4 regions of the Pseudarthrobacter sp. WHRI 8279 genome follow, and region 1 is predicted to be linked to each of the others. Evidence: riboswitches for the same ligand, from Rfam matches in the RefSeq annotation. Region 1 holds a riboswitch; each other region holds the start of a gene.
The links. Region 1 has a riboswitch for cyclic di-AMP ahead of ABRP28_RS21390 (NlpC/P60 family protein). Riboswitches for the same ligand answer to the same signal wherever they lie in the genome.

Region 1 (7,389 bases):
AGTTTCACCCTCCGCAGCAGCTGGGCGTTCAGTGCCACCACTATCGTTGACACGGACATCAGCACCGCCCCTGCTGCCGGGGACAGCACGACCCCGGCGAAGGCCAGGACACCGGCTGCCAAAGGAACCGCGAGGACGTTGTAGCCGGTGGCCCAGATGAGGTTTTGCCACATCTTCGCGTAGCTGGCCCGGGACAGGTCCACCATCGACAACACAGCCCGGGGATCGTTCCCGGCCAGGACAACCCCGGCTGATTCCATGGCCACATCTGTGCCGGCGCCGATGGCGATGCCGACCTCAGCCCGTGCCAGTGCCGGGGAGTCGTTCACCCCGTCACCGACCATGGCGACTTTCATCCCACGGGCCTGGAGCTCTGCGACCTTCTTGTCCTTGTCCGCAGGAAGGACTTCGGCGAACACCTCATCGATGCGCAGGTCCTCGGCCACGGCCTGGGCGACCTGGCGGGCGTCACCGGTGATCATGGCGACCTTCACGCCGCGGTGCTGCAGCGCGGCGACGGCCTGCCGTGACTCGGGGCGGATGCTGTCCTCCAGGCTGACAGCTCCCAGAACCTCGTGTCCGTCGATCACGTGCAGCACCGCCGCGCCGCGGCCCATCCAGGTGCTGGTGGATTGTGCCAGCGCGTCGGGTTCGGTGGTGCCCAGTTCGCGCAGCAGCGCAGGCCCGCCAACATGGACAGTGCGGCCATCCACGGTGGCGCGGACGCCGCGCCCGGTCAGGGAACTGAAGTCCCTGGCCTGCGGAATGCTCAGGTTCCGCTCCCGCGCCGCCCGGACGATGGCCCGTGCCACGGGGTGTTCACTATCGGCCTCCACGGCCGCGGCCAGTGCCAGCAGCGCGTCAGCGTCCCCGCCGGAAACGGGTGCGATGTCCTTCAGTTCCGGCTCGCCCGTGGTGAGGGTGCCGGTCTTATCGAACAGGACGACGTCGATGGTGCGCATGCGCTCCAGCGCCATCCGGTTCTTGATCAGCACCCCGGCACGGGCTGCCTGCTCGGTGGAAATGGCGATGACCAGCGGGATGGCCAGGCCCAGGGCGTGGGGGCAGGCGATCACCAGCACGGTGACGGTCCGGGTGACAGCCTCCGGGACGCTCCCGAGCAGCGTCCAGACGATGAAGGTCAGCACGCCTGCGCCGGCGGCGAAGTAGAACAGGAAGGCCGCGGCCCGGTCCGCCAATGCCTGGGCCTTGGAGGAGGACGCCTGCGCTTCGGCGACAAGACGCTGGATCCCAGCCAGTGCGGTGTTCTCACCGACGGCGGTGACCTGGACCCGGACGCTGTTATCCGTCGCGACCGTTCCTGCCACGACCGTGTCCCCGGGACCGCGGGGGACGGTTTTGGATTCACCGGTGATCATGGACTCGTCGAACTCGGCCTGGCCGTCCACGACGGTTCCGTCGGCGGGCATCCGGGCGCCGGAGCGGACCAGGACCATGTCGCCTTCGGCTAGCGCGGACACCGGAACGGTTTCGGTGCCGGCGTCGGTGACGCGTTCGGCCTCGTCAGGCAGCAGCGCCGCGAGGGCATCCAGGGCGCCCTGCGCCGAGCCCAGGGCCCGCATTTCGATCCAGTGGCCCAGCAGCATGATCGCCACCAGCAGGGCCAGCTCCCACCAGAAGTCCAGATCAAATCCGCCGATACCAAGGCTGGTGACCCAGGACGCGGCGAACGCGACCGTGATGGCCATCCCGATCAGCAGCATCATGCCCGGGGTGCGGTCCTTCAGTTCCCGCCAGCCGCCCTTAAGGAAGGGCTGGCCGCCGTAGAGGAAGATCACCGTGCCCAAAACGGGCGGGATCCAGGCCGAGCCGGGGAACATCGGGGCCATGTAGCCCAGGATGTGCCCGACCATCGGGCTGAAATAGACGACCGGGATGGACAGGGCCAGGGTCAGCCAGAACCTGTTTTTGAACATCGCGGTGCTGTGCCCGGCGTGCTGGCCATGGCTGTGGACTGCGTGGTCATCCTGCCCGCCATGGCCCTCGTGGTGGCTGTGGGAGTGGTCGTGCTCGGTAACCGTGACCGTGCTGACCGCTGCAGGCGACGGGTCCTGGGATTCGGTGGCGGGTGTGTGCGAGTTGTGGTGGCCTGCGTGGCCGCCGTGGTGCTGGGTGTGGTCTTCCATGGTTCCTCCTTTGAGAGGAGACGCCGCCTCACTCCAGGCAGGCTCGCTGCCGGAGGAGCTTGGAGTGGTCAGTTGCTGATGAGTGTGTAGCCGGCGGAGGTAACAGCCTCACGCACAGCGGAACGGTCGGCTTTACCGCCGACAGTCAGACGGGAACGGCCGCCCGGCACGAGATCAACAGAGGCGGATTCCACACCCTCAAGTGCGGACAGCGCCTTCTGAACGGTCTGAACGCAATGCCCGCAGGTCAGGCCCTCCACGGCAAATTCGGTGCCGGTGGCACCGGCAGTTGTGGCGGGCGCGGAAGACGCTTCGGTTGAGCAGCAGCCGCAACCTGTAGCCGCTGAAACGAGGGGCAGTTCGGTACGGTGTTCAGTTCCACACATGTCAGTTTCCATTCCTTGAAGACGAAGGATTTGATGGGCGCTGGGGTTGAACGGCTGTGAAGGCGGTGCGGGGCACCGGCCGGGACATACCACTTCACTGACAACACCTCAAGGATACCCCCAGGGGGTATATTCCGCAAGCCTCGGAACCGAGGGATTCTGACACGCCGTTATCTAAATGTGACAAATGTGGCTGTTGTGACGTAGGGTCTGAAGCCGTGCCGGTTTCTCCGAATGCGGCACTCCTGAGCAGACTTGCCTAACTCTGCCGCTGCCCGGGATCCGTTCGCAAAATCGTCCGGCAGAGACGGGGAACCCAATATCGGCCTGCTTCCGGCAGGCCTTGGGGTGAAGCCGTGCCTGATGCCTTTCGTGCATCACCACGGCCGGGTGTCTCCCATCCGAATCCGACAGCTAACCTCGCAGGCAGTGGGAGAGGCCCTTTCATGCCCAATGGCAAAGCTCACGGCCGCCGCCGCGCGGTCCCCGTCCAGACCAGCCCCCTGGCGGTCCTGTCCAAATCCTTCGCCGGCCACGCCGGCGGTGTAGGCCGTCAGGCCGCCGTCATCGCAGCAGCATCCGGCCTCGTCCTGACCAGCGGCATCGCCGCCCAGGCAGCAGACGCCCCAACCCAGCGCGAAGCCGAGCCGGCATCGAACCTGGAAGTCACCAGCCAGGTACAAACCCCGCTCAGCGCCGACGCCACGGTCCAGATCGCTTTCGAGCGTCCCGCCGTCAAGACAACCCCGGCACCTGTAGTGGAAGCACCCAAGCCCGTCGTCGTCGATGCCCCCAAGGTCGCTGTTGCCGCGACGCCTGTTGTTGCGAAGGCAGCTGCTGCTGCCCCGGCCAAGGCCCAGATCACCGTCACCCCCGCACCCGCTGCCCCCGTGGCCGCCCCGGCAGCCGGCGGCATCAACGCGACCATGGTGTCTTCGGCCTACGCCCAGATCGGGATGATCCAGGACTGCACGCGACTGGTCGAAAACGCCCTCAACGCAGCCGGCATCCCCGTCGGGGACCTCGGGCCCATGCAGTTCATGAACTACGGCACCGTCGTCACCGATCCCCAGCCCGGCGACATGGTCATGCAGCCCGGTCACGTAGGCATCTACGTCGGAAACGGCCAGGTCCTCAGCTCCGGCCTGAACGGCAAAAACGAAACCGCCGTCCACCCCCTGACTTGGATGACCTCCAAGGGCGCAGTAACCTTCGTCCGAGCAGGCAAATAAAACCACTGAAGGCCGGTGATTCAATGCCTTGGGGGCAGTGAATCGCCGGCCTTCAGCATGCCTTGATCCGACCCCTTCTGTTTTGCAGCCGACATCCTTCTCTAGCCGCGATTCAGTGTCTCGAAACATCTGCGCCTCGAAACCCTAGGGATATGCGAGAGTCGCATGGTCCGTGCCGGCTGGTGCCGATTCCTTTGCTGTTGCGGTTAGTTAGCGGCGTCGTGGAGGTGCGGGGTCGATGATGAAGCCGCTTTTGGGGAGGGCGGGCATGTTGGAGAGGCTGAAGCTGAGGTCCTGTGCGGGTACCTGCAGGTCGGGTGCGGCCGCGAGGGAGCGTATGGCTCGTTTGATCAGTTCCACGGTGATGTCTTCCCCTGGGCACCGGTGCCCTGTGTTTTTGTCGCCTGCTCCTTGCGGGATCAGGGTGTGGGGGGTGGGTTGCCAAGTGCGGAAGCGTTCTGGGTTGAAGCTTTCCGGGTTTGTCCAGGTTCGCGGGTCGTGATTGGTTCCGTACAGGTCAAGCAGGACCCAGTCTCCGGGCTTGAAGGCGTGCCCGGACCATTCCAGGTCCCTGGTGGCCGTGCCCCCGACGAAGGGGAAAAACGGGTAGTACCGGCGCACTTCCTGGGCGAAGCAGTGCAGGTCGTGATCATCACCGTTGCTGAGTTTTTCTTTCCAGTCGGGGTGCTGTGTGAGGGCGAGGGCGGCGAAGACTATGAAGTTGCTGACGGCCACGACCGGGCGGAGCAGGTTCAGCAGTTCCACCGCTGCTGTGTCTGGGGGCAGTTCCTTGCCGGTGTTGTCGCGATGGAATGCGATGGCTTCCACCGGGGTTACCGGTGCTTGGGCCTGAACGATCAAGCGTGCTGCCTGGATTGCGTTCGTGGCCCACTTTTCTGTGGAACGGCGGCGCCAGCGGGCGTACCAGTTCGCCGGCCCGAACGCTCCGGCCTGGTCGATCATCAGCCCCAGTTCTCTGCTGCGTCTGGCGATGGTGGGTGCGTCGGTGGGAAGACCGGCCCAGCTGCAGGCTGCCGCGGTGAGGATCCGGCGGACCTCCCTGTGCAGATCGAACCGTCGCCTGGACGGCAGGCCGTGGCGGGGATCGTGCCATTGAGCGTCAAAAGCGTCCGCGAGCTGCATGGCGGAGTCCCGGCTGCCCAGCTCCAGGAACAGGTACTTGCGGCGGTGATGATCGTCCCCTTCGAGGGTCTGTACGCTGTGTGCATCCTGCAGCAGATGCTTGGCCGACCGCGGCAAGGCACCGGCGCGGCTAAACCGTCCGCCACCGTAAAAAAATTCAGCAGCCGCTGCCCCCCTGATGCAGACGACGGGCCGAAGCATCAGACGGGTCTGGAAAAGATCGGTCCCGGCTTCATCGCAGCGGGCGGAGATGAAGGTGTATCCCTCACGCAGCAGGGCCAGCGAGCTGTCAGGCAATTGTGCAGTCACTCGGATCTCCCGTTCTCCCGGAAACGGCGGCGTTTCCTGAGTCTAGGCCAGGCCTTCAGGGCCGGGTAGGTCAGAGCCGTATGCCCTGCCCCTGATCGCGCCGCGTCCATAACGCGGCGGCCGGGGGATCCTGCCGCCGCGTTTTTTCAGGATTCGCTGAGCGCGCTGCTGATGAGGGCTTTGAGGGTGCCCTTCTCTGCAAGGCCAAGAACACGGGCGGCGACTTTGCCGTGCCTGTCCAGGACGAGGGTTGTGGGGACCGCCCGTGGGGGCACGTGGTCGGCCAGGGCCAGCAGGATCCCGCCGTCGTTGTCGTTGAAGCTGGGGTAGGTGGTGCCGAAAGTGCGCTCGAAGGCCGCGGCAGTTGCGGCGGTGTCCCGGACGTTGATCCCGTAAATCCTGACGCCGTCGCTTTTGAACTCCTGATGGAGTGCTTCAAGGTCGGGTGCTTCTTTGCGGCAGGGCGCGCAGGCGGCGTACCAGACGTTCAGGACGGTGACGTTTCCTTTCCAGTCGGCTGAGCTGACCGCCGAGCCGTCAAAGAGGGTTCCGGCGAGATCAACCGCGGGCGCCCTGGTTTCGGCGGCGTACTCAGAGACGGATCCGTCTCCTGCGATGTAGTTCTTGTTATCCCCAGCCCGTGCTTGGGTGGCCAGTGAGTCGTCCGGTCCGGCGCACCCGGCGAGCAGGATGGCTGCCGACGCTGCTCCCAGTAGAACGCCGCGCCGGGCCGGCAGGCGCGCTGTCATTGGATTACCGGGCTGTTGCGAGTTCATGTGCTGGTTTCTCCTAGACGGGGGTGGTGATGGTCGCGGCGAGGTTTTGCAGTTGGTAGATCCAGAGCATCCAGACCCCTGAGACCATCAGGAGCCCGACGAGGATCAGCAAGGAACCCCCGATGATGTTGAAAGCGCGCATGTGCCGTCGGATGTACCCGAGGGTCCTGCTCACCCAGCTCAGGCCCAGCGCTACCAGAACGAAAGGGATTCCAAGCCCCAGACAGTAGAGGAATCCAAGCAGCGCACCACGCCATGGATCGCCGGTTGTGGTGCTGAGGGCCAGAACCGCGCTCAGGGTCGGACCCATGCAGGGCGTCCACCCGAGGCCGAAGACAATTCCCAGCAGCGGGGCGCCGGCGATGCCTGTCCGGGGCCTGAAGGATAGCTTGCGGGTGGCTTGCAGGAACGGGATTCTGCCCACCAGGACCAGGCCCATCAGCACGACGAACAGCCCGAGTCCCCGGATCAGGGTGTCCTGCCACCGGACCAGCCAACCGCCAATGACACCAAAGGCCGCCCCGTAGAGGGTGAAAACGGCGGCAAACCCAAGAATGAACAGCCCAACTCCGGCCAGGACCCGGCGCCGGTTATCTGGCCGGCCCGGATCGGTAATCCCGGAGACGTAGCCAAGGTACCCGGGGACAAGCGGCAGGATGCACGGAGAGATGAAGGAGACGGTCCCGGCGATCATGGCCAGCGGAATGGCCATGAGCAGGGTGCCCGACTGAACCATCTCAGCGAAAAACCCGCCGATCGTCACGTCCGCACCCCTCGCGGCCTAAAGGAACCTGTCCGGGGCGTGGGCCGGGAGGGACAGGCCAAGGACCGGCAGTAACAGCTTCTCGTCGATAACATCACCGCTTTACGCTATCATCGCCATATGACGATACAAATTGGGGGCGCTGCCGATGACTGCGGCCAGTTGGATCCCGCGGCGGCTTTGTTTCATTCCCTGAGTGACCCGACACGACTGAGCATCGTGAAGCGGATGGCCGAGGGAGAGATCCGGGTCGGTGATCTGGCTGGGAAGCTGGGCCTGGCCCAGTCCACCGTGTCCGCGCATGTGGCATGTTTGCGCGATTGTGGCCTGGTCGAGGGCCGCGCGCAGGGCCGCAGCGTCTATTACTCGCTGTCCCGTCCGGAGTTGATGGACATGCTTGCCCAGGCCGAAGTCCTGCTTGCCGCAACCGGCAACGCGGTGAGCCTGTGCCCGAATTACGGCACCGGAAGCACCGGCGCCGAACTGACAAACGTGGAACTGACGAAGGAGAACACCCGATGAGCGACGCCTGCGGCTGCAGCGACGACAAGCCCGAAACCGCGGCCGAAGAGGCCGAGGAAGCGGTCGGGTTCTGGCAGATCAACGAGATCAGGGCCGCGGCAATCTCGGGTG
Region 2 (7,389 bases), on a different replicon from region 1:
AATATCGTTCGGTAACAGCGCCATTTTATGTGTCTTCGTTCATTGGAGCGCGCGATAGTGGAATCTCGGTCTTCGCGTCCACGGCGTGTCCAGCCGGTCCTGCTTTTGGACAGAAAAATCTGCAGGCTCAGCGGCTAAGTGGCATTCGGAATCCGGTTCGCTCCGATGCTTGTAAGCCGGCGGACGGGCTGAAGGGGACTAAACCGGTAGCACGTTAGGGGCATTTCTGCGGATCCAGCTCGCTAGGCTGGGATTCACAGCTTGCGCACAGGAACGCCAAAGCGGGGCTTTAGCCAACGATCGGAGAGTTGTCCCATGGCCACCTCGCACTCCATGACCAACAACCTCCCCAAGCTCACCCACCCGGACGGCTCCCCCATCAGGGCGCTGGTGGTGGATGACGAGCCCAGCCTTTCCGAGCTTATGAGCATGGGCCTGCGCATGGCCGGCTGGTCCGTGGCGATCGCCGCCGACGGTCCGGAAGCCGTGAAGGTGGCCAGGGACTTCCGCCCTGACGTGCTGGTCCTGGATGTCATGATCCCCGGTTTCGACGGCGTCGAGGTACTGACGCGGATCCGCGCTTACGCTCCTGAGGTTCCCGCACTGTTCCTCACCGCCAAGGATGCGGTTCAGGACAGGATCGTTGGCCTCGCAGCCGGCGGTGACGACTATGTCACCAAGCCATTCAGCATGGAAGAGGTCCTGCTCCGCCTACACCGCCTGGTCCAGCGGTCCGGTGTGGCCGCCATGGACACCGCTGAGCTGGTTGTTGGAGACCTGGTCCTCAACGTGGACACCCGTGAGGTGACCCGTGCGGGTGAGGAGCTCCAGTTGACGGCAACCCAGTTCGAGCTGCTCCGATACCTCATGGAAAACCCCAAGCGCGTCATCAGCAAAGCGCAGATCCTGGACCGGGTCTGGAACTACGACTTCGGCGGCCAGGCCAACATCGTGGAGCTCTACATCTCCTACCTCCGCAAGAAAGTGGATGCCATCCACCCGCCCATGATCCATACCGTGCGGGGCGCCGGGTACGTCATCAAGCCGGCGGAGTAGGAGCGCCATGGCGTCCCCGCACCCCACGGCGGCACCGCAGCCGCGGAACTGGCTGAAGCCCGGCACGTGGCACCTGCGGACCCGGCTGATCCTCCTGGCCATGACACTGCTGATTGCCATCTGCGGTGCCGTGGGCGTGGCGAGTTACGCCTCGATGGACGCGTTCCTTACCCGGCAACTGGACGAACAGCTGGGCCAGGCCGCAGACCGTTCCAACGATCCAGGACGCCCTCCCTCCGGCGGCTTCAATGGCAGGGACCCCCTGGACTCCCGCGGCCAAAGCGTGGGAACCCTCAATGCGCGCCTCCTCAATGGGCAGGTCAGCATCGGAGGCTTTCTCACCTCGGACACAACGCGGTCGCCGTTGTCCTCGGACGACAAACAGGTCCTGCTTGCCCTCACCCCAGACGCGCAACCCGTGGACAGGGCACTCTCCAACGGCGGCTACCGGCTGGTGGCTGTGCAGACCAACTTCGGCGACGTCCTGGTAACAGGACTTCCCCTGGCCGGAAAGGAGAGCACGCTGGCGTCCCTGGTGTGGACGTTCGTCTTCGTCTCCCTGGGTGGCCTGCTCCTGATAGGGCTGGTGGGAAGTGTCCTGATCCGCCGCACCATGAAGCCCCTCGAGCAGCTTTCCGAGGTTGCCACCCGTGTTTCCAGGCTGCCCCTGGATGCCGGCGAGGTGGCACTTGCGGTGCGCGTGCCGCCGTCGAACTCCAATCCCGGTACGGAGGTTGGCAGCGTGGGCCACGCCCTGAACCTCATGCTGGACAACGTGGCCCACGCGCTGCAGGCGCGGCAGAAGAGTGAAACCAAGGTCCGGCAGTTTGTGGCCGACGCTTCCCATGAGCTCCGCACGCCCCTGACCGCCATCCGCGGGTACACCGAACTGATGCGGATGACGGAAAACTTCACTCCGGACGGGGAGAAGTCGCTGGCGAGGGTTCAAAGCCAGTCCCAGCGGATGACCGCGCTGGTGGAGGACCTGCTGCTGCTGGCGCGCCTTGATGAGGGCCAGCCCTTGAAGCTTAGCGAGGTGGACCTGAACCAGCTGGTGGTGGAAGGCGTCAGTGACGAAAAGGTCATGGCGCCCGGCCATACCTGGCGGCTGGATCTTCCAGACGAACCCGTTGTGGTGAACGGCGACCCGTCCCAGCTGCGGCAGGTGCTGATGAACCTGCTGTCCAACGCCCGCAAGCACACACCGCCGGGAACCACGGTGGTCACCGGGGTTGGGAAGACGGCAGAGGGCGCTGCGGTGGTGACGGTAACGGACGACGGCGGCGGCATTCCGCCCGAGTTCCTGGACCAGGTTTTCGCGCGGTTCGCCCGCGCAGACGCGGCCCGGGCAGGCAATGCCAGCGGACCGGGCGCACCCGCCGCTGAAGGAACCAGCGGTCTGGGCCTCTCAATCGTCGAATCCATCGTCGAGGCCCACGGGGGTAAGGTCACGGTGACATCACAACCGGGACGCACGCAGTTTGCCTTGCAACTCCCCCTGCCTGCGATAGCGGCGCAAGGCGGCGCGCCGTCCTCGTGATCCCTGTTACCAAAATGTGACTTAAGACCTGAACTCCTGTACCGTCGATTGGGTGCGGTTCCCGTTCGGGCCGCATATCCGGATGACGCCAAGCTCTGCCGCTTCCCGGATTCCGCTTGAGCATAGGCAGAGGCGGGGGACCCAGAAGTCCCGGGCACACAATTGCCCTTGGGGTTAAGCCACTACGTGATTTTTCCGTACGGCCGGATGCCCTCATCCGAACCCGACAGCTAACTCCGCAGGTGTGAGAGGCGATCCATCATGTCTAAGTTCCTTACTAAAGCACGCCCGAAACCAGGCCACGACGCCGGTGCCCCGCGCACGTCAGGCAAAATTCCGTCCTTTGGCCAGCGCGCCGCCATCCTCGCGACGTCCTGCGCGCTCCTTGTAGGCGTTGGAGCAGCAGGCCAGGCCACCGACACCGCAGTGCAGGTGGCAGCTACGGAGACGCAGGCCGCTGAGGCCCAGTCGAAGCTGAGCATCGAGAAGAGCGAGATCCAGGAAAACCCTGCTCCGGCGCCTGCAGCAGAGCCCATTAACGTTGTCCCGCAGGCCGCCGAGCCGGCGCCGGCTCCCGCCGCTGAGCCCGCACCGGCACCTGCACCTGCACCGGAGCCTGAGCCCGCGCCGGCACCTGCCCCCGCTCCCGAGCCGGCCCCGGTCGTCGCAGTCAACGACCCCGCGGGCGCACAGGCCTACGCTGCCGGCCAGTTGGCCTCCTACGGCTGGGCACCGGACCAGATGCAGTGCTTGCAGACCCTGTGGACCAAGGAATCAGACTGGACCACCACGGCCACCAACCCGAGCAGCGGCGCCTACGGCATTGTGCAGTCCCTGCCGGCCGAGAAGATGGCCAGCGCCGGCGCCGACTACCTCACCAATTACCGTACGCAAATCAACTGGGGCCTGAACTACATCCAGGAGCGCTACCAGTCCCCGTGTGGAGCACTGAACTTCCACTACGCCAACAACTGGTACTAAACAGAAGCGGCTTCGCCTTGGCGGTCCGGTACGTCCCTGCCGGGGATGTACTGGACCGCCCAGCGGTTACCGTCAGGGTCGGCGAAGTACACAAAGTGGCCCCAGTCCTGCACGTCCACATCGCTGACGTCCACCCCGTTGGCCTTGAGCTGACGGTGGGCGGCCTGGATGTCAGAGACCACAAGCTGCAGGTTGGAGCCGGTACCGGGGGGAGCATCCGTGAGGCCTTCCCCGATGCAGATGGAGCAGGCTGAGCCCGGCGGCGTCAGTTGCACGAACCTGATGGAGTCGCTGGGCCGTTCGTCGAAATCGGCGTTGAAGCCCACCTTGTTGACGTAAAAGTCTTTGGCCCGGTCCACATCGGATACGGGGACAAAAACGAGTTCCAGTTTCCAGTCCATGCGCTCAGGCTAGGCCTTGCGCAGGAAGCGGGAAAGGCTTGAGTCCTAGCCGGCGATGCCGTACAGGCGGTCGCCTGCGTCGCCCAGGCCCGGGACAATGTAGGACTTCTCGTTGAGCTTCTCATCGATGGAAGCCAGGACGATGGTGACGTTTGCGCCGGAGAGTTCTTCCTCCAGCTTGGCCAGGCCCTCCGGCGCGGCGAGCAGGCAGATGCAGGTGACATCAGAAGCGCCGCGCTTGAACAGGAACTTGATGGCCTCGCGCAGTGTTCCGCCGGTGGCAAGCATGGGATCCAGCACGAAGATCTGCCGGTCGGTGAGATCCTCGGGCAGGCGCTCGGCGTAGGTGATGATGTCCAGCGTTTCCTCGTCGCGGGCCATGCCCAGGAAGCCCACTTCAGCCGTGGGGACCAGTTTGGTCATGCCCTCGAGCATTCCCAGGCCAGCACGGAGGATGGGTACCACCAGCGGAGTGGGTTTGGTGAACGCCGTGCCCACGGTTGTGCTGACGGGGGTTTCGATGGTCACGGGCTCGGTGCGGACTTCCCGCGTGGCCTCGTAGGCCAGGAGGGTCACCAGTTCCTCCGTCAGCTGCCGGAAGACCGGGGACGGAGTGTTCTTGTCCCGCAGGACGGTGAGCTTATGGGCGACCAGCGGGTGGTCCACAACGAGAGTGCGCATGGGTCAAAACTATCACCCGGCTGCCGGGCCGCTCCCCTGCCGTCCGCCGCCCGTGCCGGACTGCGAAGCGTCGTCGTCGGCCCTTTGTGGGGCAGCGCCGGCGTCCTCCTCCGGGGCGGTACGTTCTGCGTCCCCGGTGTGGTCCTCGCGCAGGACGGGATGCTCGAAGGTGGGTGCAGGGCCTGCGTGCTCACGCCGCCGCATCAGGTGGAACAGCCTGTGGGCCAGGATCACGATTCCTACCCACGCCAGCCCCAGGAACCAGCCCGCCATGACGTCGGTCATCCAGTGGTGTCCCAGGAAGACCCGGCTCAGGCCCATGGCAATGATGAAGAGTGTGCCCACCGTGATGGCTGCGATCCGCGCCCAGAGTACTTGGAACTGCAGGCACATGAGGTAGATCAGGACCCCTATCACCACCGTGGTGTTCAGGGTGTGCCCGCTGGGGAAGGACGGCGACGTCTCGAACGGCGGGACGGCCTCGGAGTGGTCCGGACGTGTCCTGCCTACCAGCCGCTTGCCCCAGGTAGTGGCCAGGGTGGAAACAAGGGCCGCTCCGCCCACCAGGACAATGGGCCGCCATGTCCTGTTCAGGAAGGTCAGCCAGGCGGTGAGGATGCTCGCCAGGATGGGCATGCCGATCCCGCCGCCCACATTGGTGAAACCTGTGGCGAAGGCGTCCACCTCCGGGTTCCGCAACGACTGCGAATATTCCAGTGCAGGAATATCAAGGCTCGCCAGGCCTTCCTCGTCTACGACGTCCGAGTAGACCTCGGCTCCCAGGAGTGCCAGGGCGATCACCAGCGTTCCGCCGATGATCATGGTCAGCCACAAGGCGGCGTACGGCTTGATCCACTTGTCCACGCGGTCTCGGACTGTGCTCACTGTGCCTCCCGGCGGATGTGCGTCACGGGCTCTGGGTATCCTTCGAAACTATCATTGAGCCATGGTCTCCGCAGATAAGAAACACCACGCGTGGATGGGCCTTGCCCTCGCCGAGGCCCGTCGCGCCCTCGACACGGAGGACGTACCCATCGGGGCCGTGGTCATCGGGCCCGACGGCGCCGTGCTGGGTTCCGGGCGGAACCAGCGGGAAGAGCTTGGAGACCCGACCGCCCACGCCGAGGTAGTGGCCATCCGTGAGGCGGCGGAACGGCTGCGCAAGCTTTCCATGCTCGACGGCGGCAGCGGAGACGGCTGGCGGCTCGCCGACTGCACGCTGGTGGTCACCCTTGAACCCTGCGCCATGTGCGCCGGAGCGATTGTATTGGCACGAATCCCCCGGGTGGTCTTTGGTGCCTGGGACGAGAAAGCAGGGGCTGCGGGGTCTGTTTTCGATGTGCTCCGCGAGAGGCGCCTGAACCACTGGGTTGAGGTGTATCCGGGCGTGCGCGAAGCCGAGTCCGCCGCCCTGCTGCGTGAGTTCTTCGCAGGGCACCGCTCGCGGCTCTGATTCAGCGGGCTGGGCAGTCAGCGGGGTGGGCAGTTAGTGAGCCTTCCTAATGGCGGCCAGCACGCAGGCCGCTGGCTGGTCCCAGCCCGGCAGCCTGCTCCGCGCATCCAGCGCCCGGGCCCGCCAGGCATCCCTGGTTCCGGGGTCTTCCAGCCAGCGCCGCAGGGCCTGGGCGAGCTGGGCGGGGTTCGCAGGATCATCATCCGACGGAAAGGCAACCTTCGCTCCCGGATGCGTGCCGCCGTCGTCGTCCTCCCCCGCTGTTCCCAGGCGCAAGGCCTCAACGGCACCGGTCCCGTCGCGCACCACCACGGGAATCCCGTGCGCCAGTGATTCGGTGACCACCATGCCGAAAGCCTCGGCACGGGACACCAGGAGGCTGAGGTCCGCCCGACGCCATTCGTTCTCCAGTGCCTCGCCAGTCAGCTCGCCGGTGAACAGAATCCGTCCGTGCAGCCCGTGCATGTTCACTGCCGCCCGAACTCCTTGCGCGTAATCCCCGTCTGCCTTGTCTGATCCGACAAATGATGCGGTCCAGTCAAGGTCCTGAAGCATTGCCAGGGCGGACACCGTCAGCAGCTGGTCCTTGTTGGGCAGCAGCGCGGCCACCGTAAGCAGGTGGGGCGGAGTGGATCCGAGGGCCAACGGCGCCGGGTCCGTCCCGGGAAGGGCGACCTCCAGTCCATGAAGTCCGTGACGTTCTTCCAGAACTTTGCGGGCCCAAGTGCTGGTGCACACGACCCCGGTTGCAGCCCGGAGGGACCGTGCTTCACGCTCGTGATGTGCCGGGGCGGGCATATGTACCAACACCCATGTTTTGCGTCCGGCCTTGGCCGCGAATTCCATTTCATCCGGCGCGCCCATGGCGATGAGCCCGTCCACAAGGGTTACTGCGTCTTCTGGTTCCGCTTCACCTGCCTGGTCCCACGCCCCCAGGAGGCTGCCCAGCCTGCGTCGGGCGTGGGCACCGGCATAGGGCCAGGAGCCGTCGACGGGGAGCACGTCGACGGCGGCTCCCAGCGTTTTCAGCCCCTGCACCAGCCGGGCGTTGTAGATGTTCCCACCGGAATGATGGTGGATGTTGCCGGGAACCAGCAGCCGGATGCTGTCCATGGGATCAGGCGGCTGAAAGGTCCAGCGTGTAGGTGGCCCAGGCGTCCGGGTTTTCGCGTAAGGTGACGTCGATCCCGGTGAGCTGGCCGCCGTCGGGATCATCCTTCAGCTTTTCAGCAACAGACTGCGCGATGTATTCCGCAAGCGCCTCCGTGGTGCTGAGC
Region 3 (7,389 bases), on a different replicon from region 1:
ACGTGTGGTCAAGGTGCCGGGGATGGTCAGCGTCGGGTTTGCTTGGTTCCTTCTGGGCGTCGCTGGTCATCCGCCGGGAGTCCCGGCGGCTTCAGCATCGTAGTCGGCGGCCAGGGCACGGGCCACGGCGAGCGCGGATTCCATGGAAGCGGCGTTCGTTGGCTGCCCGGACCCGGATGCCAGGCCAGCGGCGTAGCCGGCAATGAAGGTGGTCAGCGGCGCTGCCGGGCGGACCACTGAATGGGCGGCCACGCCAGCCAAGGCAAGGATGGCGTTGACATCCACCTGGACGTCCTCAAGCTCATAGGCCTGGAGCAGGGACCTGCACCACTCCTCCAGCGTTTCATCCTGACTCTTCACGAACGTGCCTCCCAAGTTAACTGCGGCTGCGCCGGTCCTGGCTGTTGTCCTGGCTCCCGGCGGCAATCCCTAGTGCGGCGGCATCATCCCACGTGTCCACGTCGGCCGTGGAACCTGCGGGGACGGTGACAGGCTGCACCTCCAGACTAGCAAGCAGCGAACGCACGGAGCCGTTGATTAGCGTACCGCGTGCAGCCAGTTCCGCTGCCGCCCTTTTTAACCCAGCCGTGCGGTACATGCCGGCCAGCGGCTGGAGGGTCCCGTCAGCAGAGCGGGCCATGACTCCGTCTCCCCTTGCCGGGACCAGCGCTTCCTTCAACACCGCCACGGCATCCTGGACAAGGGGCATATCGCACGCCAGCACGAGGGTGTATTCCGATGCGGGGCTGCAGTGCCGCGCAAGAGCCTCCAGCCCGGCGGAGATAGCAGCTGCCGGACCCGCGAACTCAGGCTCTTCCCGGCACCAGATCACCCCCGTAACCGTAGAATCTGCGCGCGGACCCACCACCACAGTGCTGGTGGCGCCCGCAGACGCGGCCAGCGCCCGCTGCAGGAGGGTGGCATGGTGGAACACGAGGTCCTGCTTGGGCACTCCGCCCAACCGGGACGACCGGCCGCCGGCCAGGATCACGGCATCGAAAGGCAACCGGCTCTCTTCCACTCCCCCAGCCTAGCTGTATGGATCAGGAATGCCTGGTGCAGGTTGGGGTCAAGCTGCGCGCTCGGGCAGCAGGAACGGATCCCACGCAGGGGTGGGCTTTTCGAGTTCCTTGATCTGCCAGATGGTTCCGTGCGGGGGTTCCGGGACGAATCTCAGCTTCCACCCCATTTCAGCAGGAGTATGGTCGCCCTTGACGTTGTTGCAACGAAGGCAGGCCGCCACCAGGTTCTCCCAGGAATCCGCACCGCCGCGGGACTTGGGGTGGACATGGTCGATGGTGTGGGCCGCTTTTCCGCAGTAGGCGCACCGGTGGCCATCGCGCCTCAGCACGCCCCGGCGGCTGACAGCGGTGGCCTGGTTGTACCTCGGACGGATATAGCGGTTCAGGAGGATAACGGACGGGCGGCCCAATATCTCCTGGGGGCCCACCACGGGATCGTCACCCTCAGCAACCACACTGGCTTTACCCGTGAGCACAAGCACCAGCGCCCGGCGGAACGTGATAACCGCCAGCGGTTCATATCCAGCATTCAGAACGAGAGTGCGCATGCACGTACCTCTTCACGGCCGCACCCGTCAGGGGCACGAGGGCCGGCTGCCCTCGGCATGTCCGGGCTATGGATCGACACCACAAGAGTAAACATAGAAGCCCACTATCAGCTAATCGCGGTTTCCCAAAACTGCCGTGTCGGGCCAGCGGGCGTATCGGGCGGCCGGGGGCTGCGCCTGGCCGGTAGCCACCCAACCGGCGTTTAAAAGCAAGAACCCCTGCCGCCAGGGCAGGGGTTCTTGTGCCGCCCCTGTGGGACGGCCTAGCGCGGAGCTAATTAGTTCACGCGGATGAAAACGGGGCCGGAGCCAACGTTGGCGCTGAAGACGACCGTCTGGTTTCCGTTGTATCCACCGTGGACGGCCTGGCCGTTGCCCGCGTAGACAGCGATGTGGGCCATGCCTGCGCCACCGTCTGCGTAGTAGATCAGGTCGCCGGGCTGCGCTTCGGCGGCGCTTACGGTGCGGCCCAGGGAGAGGTAGCCTGCGGGCCAGTCGTGGAAGTTGATGCCCACTGCTGCCAGGGAGTTGGTGACCAGCATGGTGCAGTCCTGGGTGACACCCAGCTGGGCGTACGCTGCCGAGAGGATGGCTGCGCCCTTGCCGCTGGCGGAAGCAGCAGGAGCTGCAGCGGGCGCGGAGGCTGTGGTTACCTTGGCGGTTACCTTGGGGGCTGCAGCAGGCTGGGCGGCGGCCGGAGCCGGCTCGGCTTCCTTGACCTCAACAGGCGCGGGCTCTTCCTCGACAACGACGACAGGCGCGGGCGTGGTGGTAACGGCCGGCTTTTCGAAGGTGATGGCGATGGTGGAGGCAGCGGAGATCGGCGCCTCGACGGAGGACTCTACTTCCAGGGTGGACGCGGGGGCAGAGTCGCGCTGGACGCTGGAGTCAGCTGCGTTTGCAGCGATGCCGCTGGTGAGCACCAGGCCGGAAGCGGCGGCGATAACCGCTGCCTGGCGGCCCATGCCACCGGCGTTGTCGCCAACAGCCTTGGCAATAACAGCGATTGAGTTGGTCTTGGTGACTTCGGCGCGATGCCGTGCGGTGGCACGAGTAGTCATCAGTTCTCTCTTTCGTTTTCCTCAGGCCGTTGTGGGCACCAAGGGGTCTGGGCCTGCCGGCATCTTGGGGGTACGCCGGCAGGCCCCGAACGGGGATGTGGTGTGTGGAAAGGGGTGCAAAGAAATAGTTCTTGGGCCCGAAGGCCCAAGAACTATTTGTTGATCGTGAAGAAGGCGGAGCTTCCGGTGGCGGCTACCGAGTGGAGGAGCGTGCCCTGGGAGGGGTTGAGCGCGCTGATCATCATGCCGTTGCCCACGTAGATGCCCACGTGCGCGCCACCGTTCTGCATAACCAGGTCACCCGGCTGCGGAGTGGAGGTGGGCGTCATTGCGGTCCAGGCGTTGACGCGCGGGATGCTGATGCCGGCCTGGGCGTAGACCCACTGGGTGAACCCTGAGCAATCCCAGCCGTTGGGGGTGGTGCCTCCCCAGACGTAGGGACGGCCGATGCCGGTGTATGCGAGTGCGGCAATGCCGGAGGTGGAGGCCGAGGAAACCGTCTCTGCCAGCTTCTCAGCTGCAGCTTCGGGAGCCGCTGCGGTGGAGGCCGTCCGGGTAGCGGCAGCAGCGCGGTCCTCCGAATCGGTGGACTGCGCCCGCACGGGAGCCGGCTTCGGTGCGGCGGTGGTCTTCACCACGGGACGCTCGAAGGAGACAGTCGCGGTGGGTGCTGCGGTGACCGCCAGGGCGGACTGGGCAGACCCGGACTCGGTGGAAGCGGAAACGCCGGCGGTGGTGTCCGCGGCGTTGGCAGGCAGGCCCATGCTGAGGATGAGACCGGAAGCAGCTGCGATAACCGCAGCCTGGCGACCTACTGTCCCGGCATTGGCACTAACAGCCTTGGACACTGTGTCCAAGGGGTTGGTACGAACCGTTTGCGCACGGTGGCGCGCAGAATGATGGCGTGAAGACACGAAGGTAGCCTCTCCCAATGCCTGCGAGGTGAGCTGTCGGATTCGGATGGGAGTCACCCGGCCGCGCGGCTTCCAAGGAAGTTTTGCGACTTAACCCCAAGGCCTTCGCTGAAGCAAAGACCAAAATTGGTTCCCCCGCCCCTGCCAGACGATGAAATGCGAACGGACCTTGAGCGGTGGCAGAGCTAGGCAATCCGCACAAGAGCGTCAACTTCGGAAAAGTTGACGCGAGTTAGACGGTACAGCAGTTTTCGGTGAATGTCACATTCAGGTCACGGCGGGTCACGATGATTCGATAGCAAACCATCATTTGACTACAGCCAGCCCGTGGGATCGACGACTTCGCCGTTGACCTGCACCTCGAAGTGAAGGTGGCAGCCGGTGGAAGCACCCGTGGTTCCGCTGAGGGCCAGGACATCGCCCCGGGAGACCGTCTGTCCCTCCGTGACGCTGATGGACGAAAGGTGGTTGTACGTGGTTTCCAGGCCGTTGCCATGGTCCACCACCACCCGGTTTCCACCGCCGTACTGGTGCCAGCCCACGAACGTTACGGTGCCGGTGGCAGCCGCCAGCACCGAGGTGCCGCATTGGGCAACGTAGTCCTGGCCGCGGTGGAAGTCACCCGCGCCGCCGGTGATGGGGCTGACCCGGTAACCGAACGCGGAGGCAGTGGAGAGCGCGGCCAGCGGAGCGCCGAGGCTTCCGGCCGAGGCCGCGCGGGACACCGAACCTGCGGACTGGGCGCTGAGCAGCTGCTTCAGCTTGCCATCGGGGTCTGCCTGGGTCACCACGGCAGAGCGGCTGAAGTCGATCTGGGCGCCGGCCTCCGCGGATACCTGCGGCTGCGGGGTAACAGCAGATGCTGCCACCGGGGTAACGCCGCTTGCGTTGTCGGTTGCCATGACGGGACTTGTTGCCGGAACGGTCACTGTCAACACCAGGCCGGTGGCAGCAAGAGCGATTCCGGCCTTCTGTGCGATCCCGCTGGCTGCGGCAAATTCGGTGATCTGCCGGAAGGGTCCTCGACGGCGGCGGGCGTCACGGTGCGGATCGCGGGGGCGTTCCGTGGTGATGACCTCGACAACGCGCGGCGTTGAAACGGGAGACGCCGCGCGGCGGCGCCCCTTGGGGGTCTCTATGGACAAGAAGGGTTCCTCTCTGGAAAGCCTGCGAAGTTAGCTGTCGGATTCGGGTCAGAGAGTTCAAAGACCCGGTCCGCCTAGGCAAGCCCGGCACAGAGGTATCCCCGGAAGGATCCTTCACTGGAAGAGGCTTGCTGCTGACGGACTTCACCCCAAGGCAGTCCCCCGTCTGCCGGTTGTGGTTCCCCCGCCTCTGCCAGTAATGACTCGTGCACCTGATCCGCTGGCAGAGCTCGGCTCCGGATCAGGTAACGCTTTAGTATCTACGCTTGCGTTTAACTATAGGGCCAGAAGGCTCGAAGTAACAATTCCGTTATCTTTGGCTGATGCGCTCCGAGCGGGTACAACGGGAGAGTTACCGGATGGCGACGAAGACGTGGGCCGCCACCTCAGGCGGCAACTCCAGCGCACCTTCGATGCCGGGCACCCGGACCGAAATGTAGTCCCCCACCCGCTCCAGCGAGACTGCGGCTCCCGGACGGATTCCGCCCTCATCCAGCTGGACCAGCAGCTCGGGCTCCACCTGGATCGGCTCAGCCAACCGGCTTACGGTCACCTCCGACGCCGGGCCATAGGACTTCATTGCTTCAAGCAGGCTGATGGCGCCGTCAGCGAAGCCTGCGGACGCCTGGCCCCCAAGGGCAGCCAGGCCAGGGATAGGGTTTCCGTACGGTGACTCGGTCGGATGGTCAAGCAGTTCGTAGATGCGCCGCTCCACGCGTTCGCTCATAACATGCTCCCAGCGGCAGGCTTCGTCATGGACGTACGCCCAGTCCAGGCCGATAACGTCCGCCAGCAGCCGCTCCGCCAGCCGGTGCTTGCGCATCACTTCGGTAGCGCGCTTCCGGCCGGTTTCCGTCAGCTCCAGGTGCCGGTCGCCGGAGACAACCACCAGGCCATCCCGCTCCATCCTGCCGATGGTCTGGGAGACCGTGGGTCCTGAGTGGCGCAGGCGTTCGGCGATCCGGGCCCGGAGGGCAACGATGTTCTCTTCCTCAAGCTCCAAGATGGTCCGAAGGTACATCTCCGTAGTGTCGATCAGATCCGTCATCCAGCTCAGCTCCTCGAGCGCAGTACCTTGCGTTGTCCCACCGTATATCGCCATCCGCGCGACGTAGTCCGTTGGAAAGCTTAGCCTATTTTGACTTTGTCCGAATAGTTGGCGGCCGCCGCCGGGGCCCGTCCCAACGTCTTGGTCTCTGTCTCAATTTCTGGACTATGACGGTGCCGGTTCCCGCCCCACCGCCTGTTCAGGCAGAATGAGGGGGGCCGAAAGTCGCAGTCACAGCCGACTGTCCGCCAACCAACCACCCGTCCGGACCCCAACCGCGTCCACGCCGACATTGGAGCACCTGTGAGCGAAAACAGCATCACTATTCCCGCCGACCTCCTGCCCAAGGACGGACGGTTCGGCGCCGGCCCGTCAAAGGTCCGGCAGGAGCAGATCGATGCGCTTTCCGCTGCTTCCAAAACCATCCTCGGAACCTCGCACCGGCAGGCTCCGGTGAAAAACCTGGTCGGGTCCGTACGCGAGGGCCTCAGCCAGTTCTTCCGTGCCCCCGAGGGCTATGAAGTGGTCCTCGGCGTCGGCGGTTCCACTGCGTTCTGGGACATTGCCAGCTTCGGCCTGGTGGAGCAGAAGGCCCAGCACCTCTCGTTCGGTGAATTCGGGTCCAAGTTCGCTGCCGCCACCAACAAGGCGCCCTTCCTGGATGCCTCATCAATCATCAAATCCGAACCAGGTACGCGCCCTGCTGCCCAGGCTGAAGCGGGTGTCGATGCCTACGCCTGGCCGCAGAACGAGACTTCCACGGGCGTCTCCGCCCCCGTGAAGCGGGTAGCGGGTGCCGACGAGGGCGCGCTGGTGCTGGTCGACGCGACGTCGGCCGCCGGCGGCCTGGACGTGGACGTGGCGGAGAGCGACGTCTACTACTTCGCCCCGCAGAAGAACTTTGCCTCCGACGGCGGACTCTGGCTTGGCCTGTTCTCCCCCGCCGCCCTGGACCGCGCGGCGCGTATCAAGTCCACCGACCGCTGGATCCCCGATTTCCTCGACCTGCAGACCGCAATCGACAACTCACGGCTGAACCAGACCTACAACACGCCGTCGCTGTCCACCCTGGTGACACTGGATGCACAGGTGCAGTGGCTGAACGCCAACGGCGGCCTGGACTTCGCCGCCGCGCGCACTGCCGATTCCGCCGGCCGCATCTACAGCTGGGCCGAAGCTTCCGAATTCGCCACCCCGTTCGTCACCAACCCGGACGAGCGCTCCAACGTCATCGCCACCATCGACTTTGACGAGTCAGTGGATGCAGCCGTGGTGGCAAAGGTCCTGCGGGCCAACGGCGTCGTGGACACCGAGCCCTACCGCAAGCTCGGCCGCAACCAGCTGCGCATTGCCACTTTCGTGGCCATCGAGCCCGACGACGTTTCTGCGCTGCTGGCCAGCATCGACTTCGTGGTGGGCGAACTGCGCAAGTAGCGGTCCGCCGGCAGTCCGGCCGCGGCTCACCAAAGGGTCGCGGCTCACCGAACTGGGGGCGTTACCGAGCTGCCGGGCCTTACCGAGCTGGGCAGGGCATTAATGTACGACGGCGCCGCCCGGGAACAGTTCCGGGCGGCGCCTTTGTGTACGTGGTGAAGACTGCGTCCTGGGGTGCGGCCTGCCTAAGGCTTGGCGGCGCTGTCTTCAGTGGGCT
Region 4 (7,389 bases), on a different replicon from region 1:
GCACCCGCACGGCGAAGCCGGAGCGGTGGCAGAAGGACTGGAAGTCCGGCCCCTCAAACACCGGATAGAGACCTACGGCTACCGCCTGGCCGAACCGGACGGCCGGACCCTGCTGCCGGAACGCCTGCAGGCGGCAGGGATATCCGGGCCGGACGCAGGGCGGCTGCAGCGCCAAGGGAGCCTGGGCGGCGTGCAGCTTGAAGACGTCAGCGTCGCCCGGCCGGGCCAGCGATTCGCCTTCGTAATGGACACCGCGCCCTGTCCGGGCGCAGAGGAACTTGCCGACGGCGCCGACCTCCTCGTCGCCGAGTCGACCTTCGCTGACGACGACGCCGGGTTGGCCGGCCAGTACCGCCACCTCACAGCCGGGCAGGCCGGAGAGTTGGCGGCACGTTCCGGCGCCCGCACCCTGGTGCTCACGCACTTCTCCTCACGGTACGGCGACGACGCCTCACTGCTCCTGGCCCAGGCCGGTGCCCGCGCGGGTTCTGCTGCAGTCATCGCGGCTGAGGACCTGCAGCGCATCCCCTTCCCCCGGCGGCGGCGCTTATCCCACGGCCCCGCACTGCGCCCCGGGCCAGTCGATGCAACAAAGCCACGTCCCTCAGCCAGCCCAGTTAGCCTTGGAGGCCACTCATGAGCGCAGCTTCAGAAGAAGTCTCGGACGTTACTGCCCACGGCAAGGAGCCCACCCTCAAGCGGGTGCTGGGACCCAAGCTCCTGCTGCTGTTCATTGTGGGCGACATCCTCGGCGCCGGCGTCTACGCGGTAACCGGGACCATGGCCGGCACCGTAGGGGGAATCGTCTGGCTGCCGTTCCTGCTGGCCTTCGTGGTGGCAACGCTCACCGCCTTCTCCTACCTCGAACTGGTCACGCAGTATCCGCAGGCCGCGGGTGCCGCGCTGTACACGCACAAGGCCTTCGGGATCCACTTCGTCACCTTCCTGGTGGCATTTGCCGTGGTCTGCTCGGGAATCACCAGCGCGTCCACGTCTGCGAACGTCCTGGCGCAGAACTTCTTCGGCGGCCTTGAGATCAATGGCTGGATGGGCAAACCGGGGCAGGGCGTGATTACCGCGGTGGCCCTTGGATTCATGCTCCTCCTGGCTGCCATCAACCTGCGTGGCGTGGGGGAGAGCGTCAAGTTCAATGTTGTGCTCACAGTGGTGGAGATGGCAGCACTGTGCATCGTGATCGGTGTCGGGTTCTTTGTCATGGCCCAGGGGACGGGAAACCCGGGCGAGATCTTCGTCTTCAACGACTCCCAGGACAAGGGGCTCTTCCTCGCCGTGACCGCAGCGACGTCCATCGCGTTCTTCGCCATGGTGGGCTTCGAGGATTCGGTCAACATGGTGGAAGAGACCCAGAACCCCGAAAAGATCTTTCCCCGCACCATGCTCACCGGCCTGGGCATAGCAGTGCTGCTGTACATGCTGGTAGCTGTGTCCGTGGTGAGCGTCCTTTCGCCCACGGAGCTCGAGGGCATCCGGGAAGCTGAAGGCGCTGCCCTGCTGGAAGTGGTCCACAAGGGCTCGCCGGACTTCCCGATCGACAGGGTCTTCCCCTTCCTGGCCGTCTTCGCCGTCGCCAACACGGCACTCATCAACATGCTCATGGCCAGCCGGCTGATTTACGGCATGGCCCGCCAGCACGTCCTGCCCGGCGCCTTGGGGAAAGTCCTTCCGGTCCGGCGCACCCCGTGGGCGGGGATCGCCTTCTCCACTGTCCTGGCCCTGGGCCTCATCCTGTATGTCACCAGTGATCCCGAAAGCAACATCGTGGCCAACCTGTCCGGCACCACCGCCTTCCTGTTGCTTTGTGTCTTCACGGTGGTCAACGTGGCCTGCCTGGTGCTGCGCCGCAAGCGGGATCCCCACCGCAAAGTGTTCTTCACATCCCCGGGCCCTCTGCCGCTCGTGGCCGCGCTGCTCTGCGCCTTCCTGGCCGGCCCGTGGGTCGGCAGGAACATCATCCAGTACCAGATTGCCGGCGGACTGATGGCCATTGGAGTCATCCTGTGGCTTATCACCTGGCTGATCAACCGGCGCGCCAACGACGGCGATAGGGTTGATCCATGACTGCAGCAGCAGAATCAACTGTCACCTTCGAAGGCCTTTTTGCCCGCGACCTCCCGGAACTCTCCGTTCCCTGGCAGGCAGAGGAAGCGCCGGAACCCTCGCTCCTGGTCCTTAACGAAGCACTGGCCGGTGAGCTGGGGCTGGCTCCCGAATACCTGCGGACCACCGAAGGCGTTCGGCTCCTCCTGGGCAACCATGTCCCGGCCGGCGCCACGCCCGTGGCCCAGGCATACGCCGGGCACCAGTTCGGCGGTTACTCGCCGCTGCTCGGCGACGGCCGGGCACTCCTGCTCGGCGAACTGCCGGACGGCGGCGGCCGTCTGCGGGACGTGCACCTCAAAGGCTCCGGCCGCACACCTTTTGCCCGGGCAGGCGACGGCCGCGCCGTCGTCGGCCCCATGCTGCGCGAATACCTGGTGAGCGAGGCAATGCATGCCTTGAACATTCCCACCACACGGGCTTTGGCCGTTGTGGCCACAGGACGCCCGGTGCGGCGGGACACCATGCTGCCCGGCGCCGTCCTCGCCCGGGTGGCCAGCAGCCACCTCCGGGTGGGCAGTTTCCAATATGCCCGGGCCACGGACAACATGGAGCTCCTGCGCCGGCTCGCGGACCACGCCATCAGCAGGCACTACCCGGCCGCAGCGCAGGCCGAAAATCCCTACCTGGAACTGTTCGCCTCGGTGGTGGCTGCCCAGGCCGGGCTGGTGGCCCGGTGGATGCTGGTGGGGTTTGTGCACGGCGTCATGAACACGGACAACATGACCATTTCGGGCGAAACCATCGACTACGGGCCCTGCGCCTTCATGGATGCTTTCAACCCCGGTGCCGTGTACAGCTCCATCGACGTCGGCGGGCGCTACGCCTACGCCAACCAGCCGGTGGTGGCCGAGTGGAACCTGGCGCGGCTGGCGGAGGCGATGCTGCCGCTCTTCCACGAGGACCAGGAACAGGCAGTCGCGCCCGCAGTGGAGGCGCTGGGGAAGTTCCGCAGCCAGTACAGCGACGCCTGGTTCGACGGCATGAAGGCAAAGCTGGGCATCGCCGCCGGCCCGGCCGGAAGTGAAGAAGGCGACGAGGCATCGGAACTGGTGGACGGGGTCATCGGCCTGCTCAAGGACGGACCTGTCGATTACACACAGTTCTTCCGGAGCCTTGGCCAGGCAGCCAGGGGAAACACCAGGCCGGCGCGAGGCATGGTCCTGGACCTCGCCGCCTTTGATGCTTGGGCTGAGCGCTGGGCCCGCCTCAAGCCCGACGCCGGTCTGATGGACAGCGTCAACCCGGTGTACATTCCCCGGAACCATCTGGTGGAGGAAGCGCTGGCAGCAGCAACGGAGGGGGACATGGGCCCCTTCAGCCGCCTTTTGGAGGTGGTGAGGTCCCCGTTCGAGGAACGCGAGGGGCTGGAGCGCTATACCGAAGGTCCGCCGGAAGACTTCGGCACCTACCGGACCTTCTGCGGTACCTGAGGCGGGCACGGGAGAACCGCGCGGAGGAAGTCCCGGGGAGACAGAACAAGGGCGGCAGCCGGGAGAACCCGGCTGCCGCCCTTGTCTCGAGTGGCCTGGCCCTTACGGGCCAGCTGCGCCTGTGTCCGTGGTGACTATGCCACGCGGACGAAGGAAGCGCCGCTGAGCCAGCTGATGGAGTGAACCTCGGTCTGGTTGCCGTTCACGCCGCCGCTGACAACCTGGCCGTCGCCGGCGTAGACGCCCACGTGGCCGGCGGTGATCACCAGGTCGCCGGGGGCGGGGGTGCCCACGGTGGTGCCGTACTGGTAGAACTGGCCGGGGGCAAGGTCGCCGACGGACTTGCCGACCGTGCGCAGGGCCTTCTCCACCATGGCGGTGCAGTCCTGGATCTGGCCCAGCTGGCCGTAGGCGTTGGCCAGGATGGCTGCTCCGGCGCCGCTGCCGGTGGCTGCAACCGGGGCGGACGCGTAGGACATGTTCATGCCGGTGTTAGCCGGGGTGGTAACAGCAGCGGTCTGGACCGGTGCCGGTGCTGCAGCAGGTGCAACGTAGGCTGCGGCCGGGGCGGCAGCAGCGGTTCCGGCGGCGGGAATCTGGATCTGGTCACCGGGGTAGATGATCGTGGAGACAGAAAGCCCGTTGGCCGACAGGACGTCATTCAGGCTGACGCCGTAAGCGGTGGCAATGGCACCAAGGGTGTCGCCCGATACAACCGTGTGGGTGTTGCCGGCTGCCGCGGCGGGGGCCGCGGCTGCCGGAGCAGGGGCGGCGTAAGCCTGGACGCTAGCGGTCTCGGTGGTGTCCGGACCGTTCACACCGGCGTGAGCCGGGGCTCCGACGCCGAAGGCAATGCCGGAGGCTGCTGCCACGGCGAGAGCCGGACGGCCCAGGGACTTGGCCGAAACAGCCAGTCCTTCGATCGCGATGGAGCGGGCCGGGGTTGCGCGGTGACGGGCGGTGGTGGAATTTTTTGACACAGTTGATCGCCTCTCCCATGCCTGCGGGGTGAGCTGTCGGGTTCGGGTTGGAGATACCCGGCCGGCAACACCTCCGAAGGGAACGGACGCGCTATCGACTTAACCCCAAGGCCTTCAAAAGGCCGCGGAAACTTGGTTCCCCCGTCCCTGCCAGCTGGAAAGCGTTGGTTCCCGGGTCAGTGGCAGGGCTCGGCATTCTGACGGGGAATGTCCCGTCTGGGAGGGACACCTGAAGACCATAACCCGACTTACCACCCATTGTCACATTTAGATAACATGCGAGGCGCGGCTCTCGATTACGCAATCAACTGGATTTCCCGGTGCCACGGCGTTCCAGCCCGGGCGGGCAGGCGCGCCGATTTGTGGGGACGTGTTATTTATCACAAAGACGTTAAGGAGGGACCGAGCCTGCCCGGCGACCTTGTTCTTCACGTGCCCGGGGAGGAGTATGTTCGGCACCCCACGAGGAGGCATTGCGATGCAGCTTGGCAAGTATGAGAGATACCTGATTGAGGAATTCTTCGACGATTACAAGTCCGGCGCGCTGAGCCAGCGCACCTTTACCCGGCGGGTTGCCTTCATTACCGGCAGCATGGCGGCAGCGTCGGCGGCGATGCTGCTGGTGGGCTGTACCCCCAGCGAGGTGCCGCGGAGCACCGATCCCATGCCCACCCCGGAACCGTCCCCTACGTCCGCTGCCGGGACCCTCGGGACTGCGGGATCGGGTGCGGTCCCCGGGGCAAAGAGCCCGCTCTCCGTTCCGGAGGGGGCGCCAGGATTGACGACGGCGTCCGTCCAGTTTCCGTCCGGCGGCGCCTCCGTCAGTGCCTACCTGGCCAGGCCGGAGCGGGACGGTCGCAGTCCTGCCGTGCTGATCTGCCACGAGAACCGCGGACTGACGCCCCACATCGAAGACGTGGCCCGCCGCTTCGCGAAGGAGGGGTACGCCGCCCTCGCGCTTGACCTGCTCAGCCGTGAAGGCGGGACGGCCGGAATGGACCGCGACGCCGTACCCGGCGCCCTCACCCAGGCCGGCGCCCAGCGGCACGTGGCCGACTTCGCAGCAGCCCTGGAGTATCTCCAGGCCCAGGACTTCGTGGATGGCGGACGCATCGCCATGACCGGCTATTGCTTCGGTGGCGGCATCACCTGGCAGGCGGCAGCGGAACTGGACGGGCTGAAAGCCACCGCGGCGTTTTACGGGCCCGCCCCGGACCTGGCCAAAGTGCCGGACATCAGGGCAGCCGTTTTCGGCGTCTACGCTGAACTGGACCAACGCATCACCGGCCCTATGCCTGCACTCAAGGATGCGCTGGCAGCCTCCGGCGTTGTCCACCAGCTCACGGTCTACCCCGGCGTGGACCATGCCTTCCACAACGACACCGGGGACCGCTACAACGAAGCCCAGGCCACGGCCGCGTGGAACGACACCCTTGCCTGGTTTGACCAGCACCTGTAAAAAAACCCGCGTCCCGGCCCTGGTCGATGAAACGGAACTTCCTCCGCTCCATAACGATGTAGAAACGTCCGCCTTCAACCTGCCGATCAAGGCGGTAGGCTTCCGGACTATGTCCCGGTTCGTTACCAAATCCAGGGCGCCCCTGCCCGTGGCGCTTCTTTCGTGTGCCCTGGCAGGAAGTCTGTGGCTGGTGCCGGCAGCCTCCGCGGACAGCAGTCCCGGGGATTACCCGTCCTGGGAGGAGGTGCAAGGCGCGAAGGAAAGCGAGGCCGGAAAGGCCGCGGAAATCGCCAAGATTGATGGCCTGCTCTACAGCCTCCAGGAGCAATCCGAGGCCGCCGGCTCCGCTGCGGTGCAGGCGGCGGCGGAGTATGCAGGCACCGACGCGGCATTGCAGGCCGCCGCCGCCAGGGTGGAGGCCCTTGCAGCGCAGGCCGCACAGGCTGACTCGGAGCTGGTCCAGTACAGGAAGGAACTTGGTGCGCTGGCGGCCCAGTCATACAAGACCGGCGGCACGAACATGGGGTTCTTTGTTGCCCTGGACGCTGTCCAGGCCAACACCGTACACGGGCTCAACGTGGTGCAGATCGTGGGGGACAAGACCGCCGCGCTCGTGCATAAGGCGCGGGCCGCAGGGGAAATTTCTGCTGCACTGGCTGCCCAGGAACAGGCCGCAAAGGATGAGCGCGGACGGCTGGCCCTTGAAGCCGAAGCCAGGCTCGGAGCGGCCCGCTCGGCCCAGGACGGCCTGGCCCGCAAGTCGGCGGACGAAAAGGAGCGGGGCGCGCAGCTGACAGCGCAGTTGGCGTCGCTCAAAGGTACGACGGCGGAGGTGGAGAACGCGTACCGGCAAGGCGAGGCGGCGCGCGCCGCCTACGAGGCATCCCAGGCGGCCAAACGGGCCGCCGCCGAAGAGCAGTCCCGCCGGCAGGCCGACGCGGCTGCCAGGGAACCGGCGCTGCCCGCAGCCCGTCCGGCGCCTCCGGCCCGCCCCGCGCCTGCTGGTCCTGCGCCCGCCCCGGCTGGTCCCGCCCCGGTTGATCCCGCTCCCGCTCCGGCTCCGGCAAACCCTGCCCCGGCACTTCCTTCCCCTGCAGTCCCGGCGCCCGCCCCGCCCAGCCCGCCGCCCGTCGTCGTGCCTTCCCTTCCCGGCGGCGCGGTCAATGACCCGGCAGGAGCCAAAAACTACGCCTCCGGCAGGCTGGGCGCGCACGGCTGGGGCCAGGACCAGTTCCTTTGCCTCGCCCAGCTGTGGACCAAGGAATCGAACTGGCTGACCACCGCCACAAACCCCTATTCCGGCGCCTACGGAATCGCCCAGGCCCTGCCGCCGGGTAAGTATTCAAGTGCCGGCGCCGACTGGCTGACCAGTTACCGGACACAGGTCGACTGGGGACTG

Region 2: linked by a shared signal. The riboswitch ahead of ABRP28_RS19260 (hypothetical protein) and the one ahead of ABRP28_RS21390 (NlpC/P60 family protein) in region 1 are both predicted to bind cyclic di-AMP.
Region 3: linked by a shared signal. The riboswitch ahead of ABRP28_RS19825 (NlpC/P60 family protein) and the one ahead of ABRP28_RS21390 (NlpC/P60 family protein) in region 1 are both predicted to bind cyclic di-AMP.
Region 4: linked by a shared signal. The riboswitch ahead of ABRP28_RS05960 (LysM peptidoglycan-binding domain-containing protein) and the one ahead of ABRP28_RS21390 (NlpC/P60 family protein) in region 1 are both predicted to bind cyclic di-AMP.

What each region holds. Positions count from the first base shown of each region.
Region 1 covers NZ_CP168164.1:52,335-59,723, forward strand. The annotation lists gene ABRP28_RS21380 (heavy metal translocating P-type ATPase) at 1-2,219, opposite strand, end outside; gene ABRP28_RS21385 (heavy-metal-associated domain-containing protein) at 2,216-2,545, opposite strand; cyclic di-AMP (ydaO/yuaA leader) riboswitch at 2,780-2,976, shown strand; gene ABRP28_RS21390 (NlpC/P60 family protein) at 2,980-3,765, shown strand; gene ABRP28_RS21395 (cytochrome P450) at 3,976-5,217, opposite strand; gene ABRP28_RS21400 (TlpA disulfide reductase family protein) at 5,364-5,993, opposite strand; gene ABRP28_RS21405 (cytochrome c biogenesis protein CcdA) at 6,007-6,756, opposite strand; gene ABRP28_RS21410 (metalloregulator ArsR/SmtB family transcription factor) at 6,877-7,278, shown strand; gene ABRP28_RS21415 (cation-translocating P-type ATPase) at 7,275-7,389, shown strand, end outside.
Region 2 covers NZ_CP168162.1:4,181,904-4,189,292, reverse strand. The annotation lists gene ABRP28_RS19270 (response regulator transcription factor) at 316-1,056, shown strand; gene ABRP28_RS19265 (HAMP domain-containing sensor histidine kinase) at 1,064-2,596, shown strand; cyclic di-AMP (ydaO/yuaA leader) riboswitch at 2,690-2,852, shown strand; gene ABRP28_RS19260 (hypothetical protein) at 2,858-3,577, shown strand; gene ABRP28_RS19255 (glyoxalase superfamily protein) at 3,574-3,978, opposite strand; gene upp (uracil phosphoribosyltransferase) at 4,024-4,659, opposite strand; gene ABRP28_RS19245 (phosphatase PAP2 family protein) at 4,672-5,544, opposite strand; gene ABRP28_RS19240 (nucleoside deaminase) at 5,606-6,112, shown strand; gene ABRP28_RS19235 (glycosyltransferase family 4 protein) at 6,146-7,225, opposite strand; gene ABRP28_RS19230 (6-carboxytetrahydropterin synthase) at 7,230-7,389, opposite strand, start outside.
Region 3 covers NZ_CP168162.1:4,313,780-4,321,168, reverse strand. The annotation lists gene ABRP28_RS19850 (molybdopterin molybdotransferase MoeA) at 1-70, opposite strand, end outside; gene ABRP28_RS19845 (DUF6457 domain-containing protein) at 67-360, opposite strand; gene ABRP28_RS19840 (molybdenum cofactor guanylyltransferase) at 377-1,021, opposite strand; gene ABRP28_RS19835 (HNH endonuclease) at 1,070-1,570, opposite strand; gene ABRP28_RS19830 (NlpC/P60 family protein) at 1,849-2,631, opposite strand; gene ABRP28_RS19825 (NlpC/P60 family protein) at 2,784-3,479, opposite strand; cyclic di-AMP (ydaO/yuaA leader) riboswitch at 3,550-3,723, opposite strand; gene ABRP28_RS19820 (M23 family metallopeptidase) at 3,860-4,684, opposite strand; cyclic di-AMP (ydaO/yuaA leader) riboswitch at 4,695-4,936, opposite strand; gene ABRP28_RS19815 (metal-dependent transcriptional regulator) at 5,043-5,738, opposite strand; gene serC (phosphoserine transaminase) at 6,042-7,172, shown strand; gene ABRP28_RS19805 (DUF3027 domain-containing protein) at 7,358-7,389, opposite strand, start outside.
Region 4 covers NZ_CP168162.1:1,323,126-1,330,514, reverse strand. The annotation lists gene ABRP28_RS05975 (ribonuclease Z) at 1-640, shown strand, start outside; gene ABRP28_RS05970 (APC family permease) at 637-2,079, shown strand; gene ABRP28_RS05965 (protein adenylyltransferase SelO) at 2,076-3,551, shown strand; gene ABRP28_RS05960 (LysM peptidoglycan-binding domain-containing protein) at 3,686-4,531, opposite strand; cyclic di-AMP (ydaO/yuaA leader) riboswitch at 4,535-4,736, opposite strand; gene ABRP28_RS05955 (dienelactone hydrolase family protein) at 5,010-5,990, shown strand; gene ABRP28_RS05950 (lytic transglycosylase domain-containing protein) at 6,181-7,389, shown strand, end outside.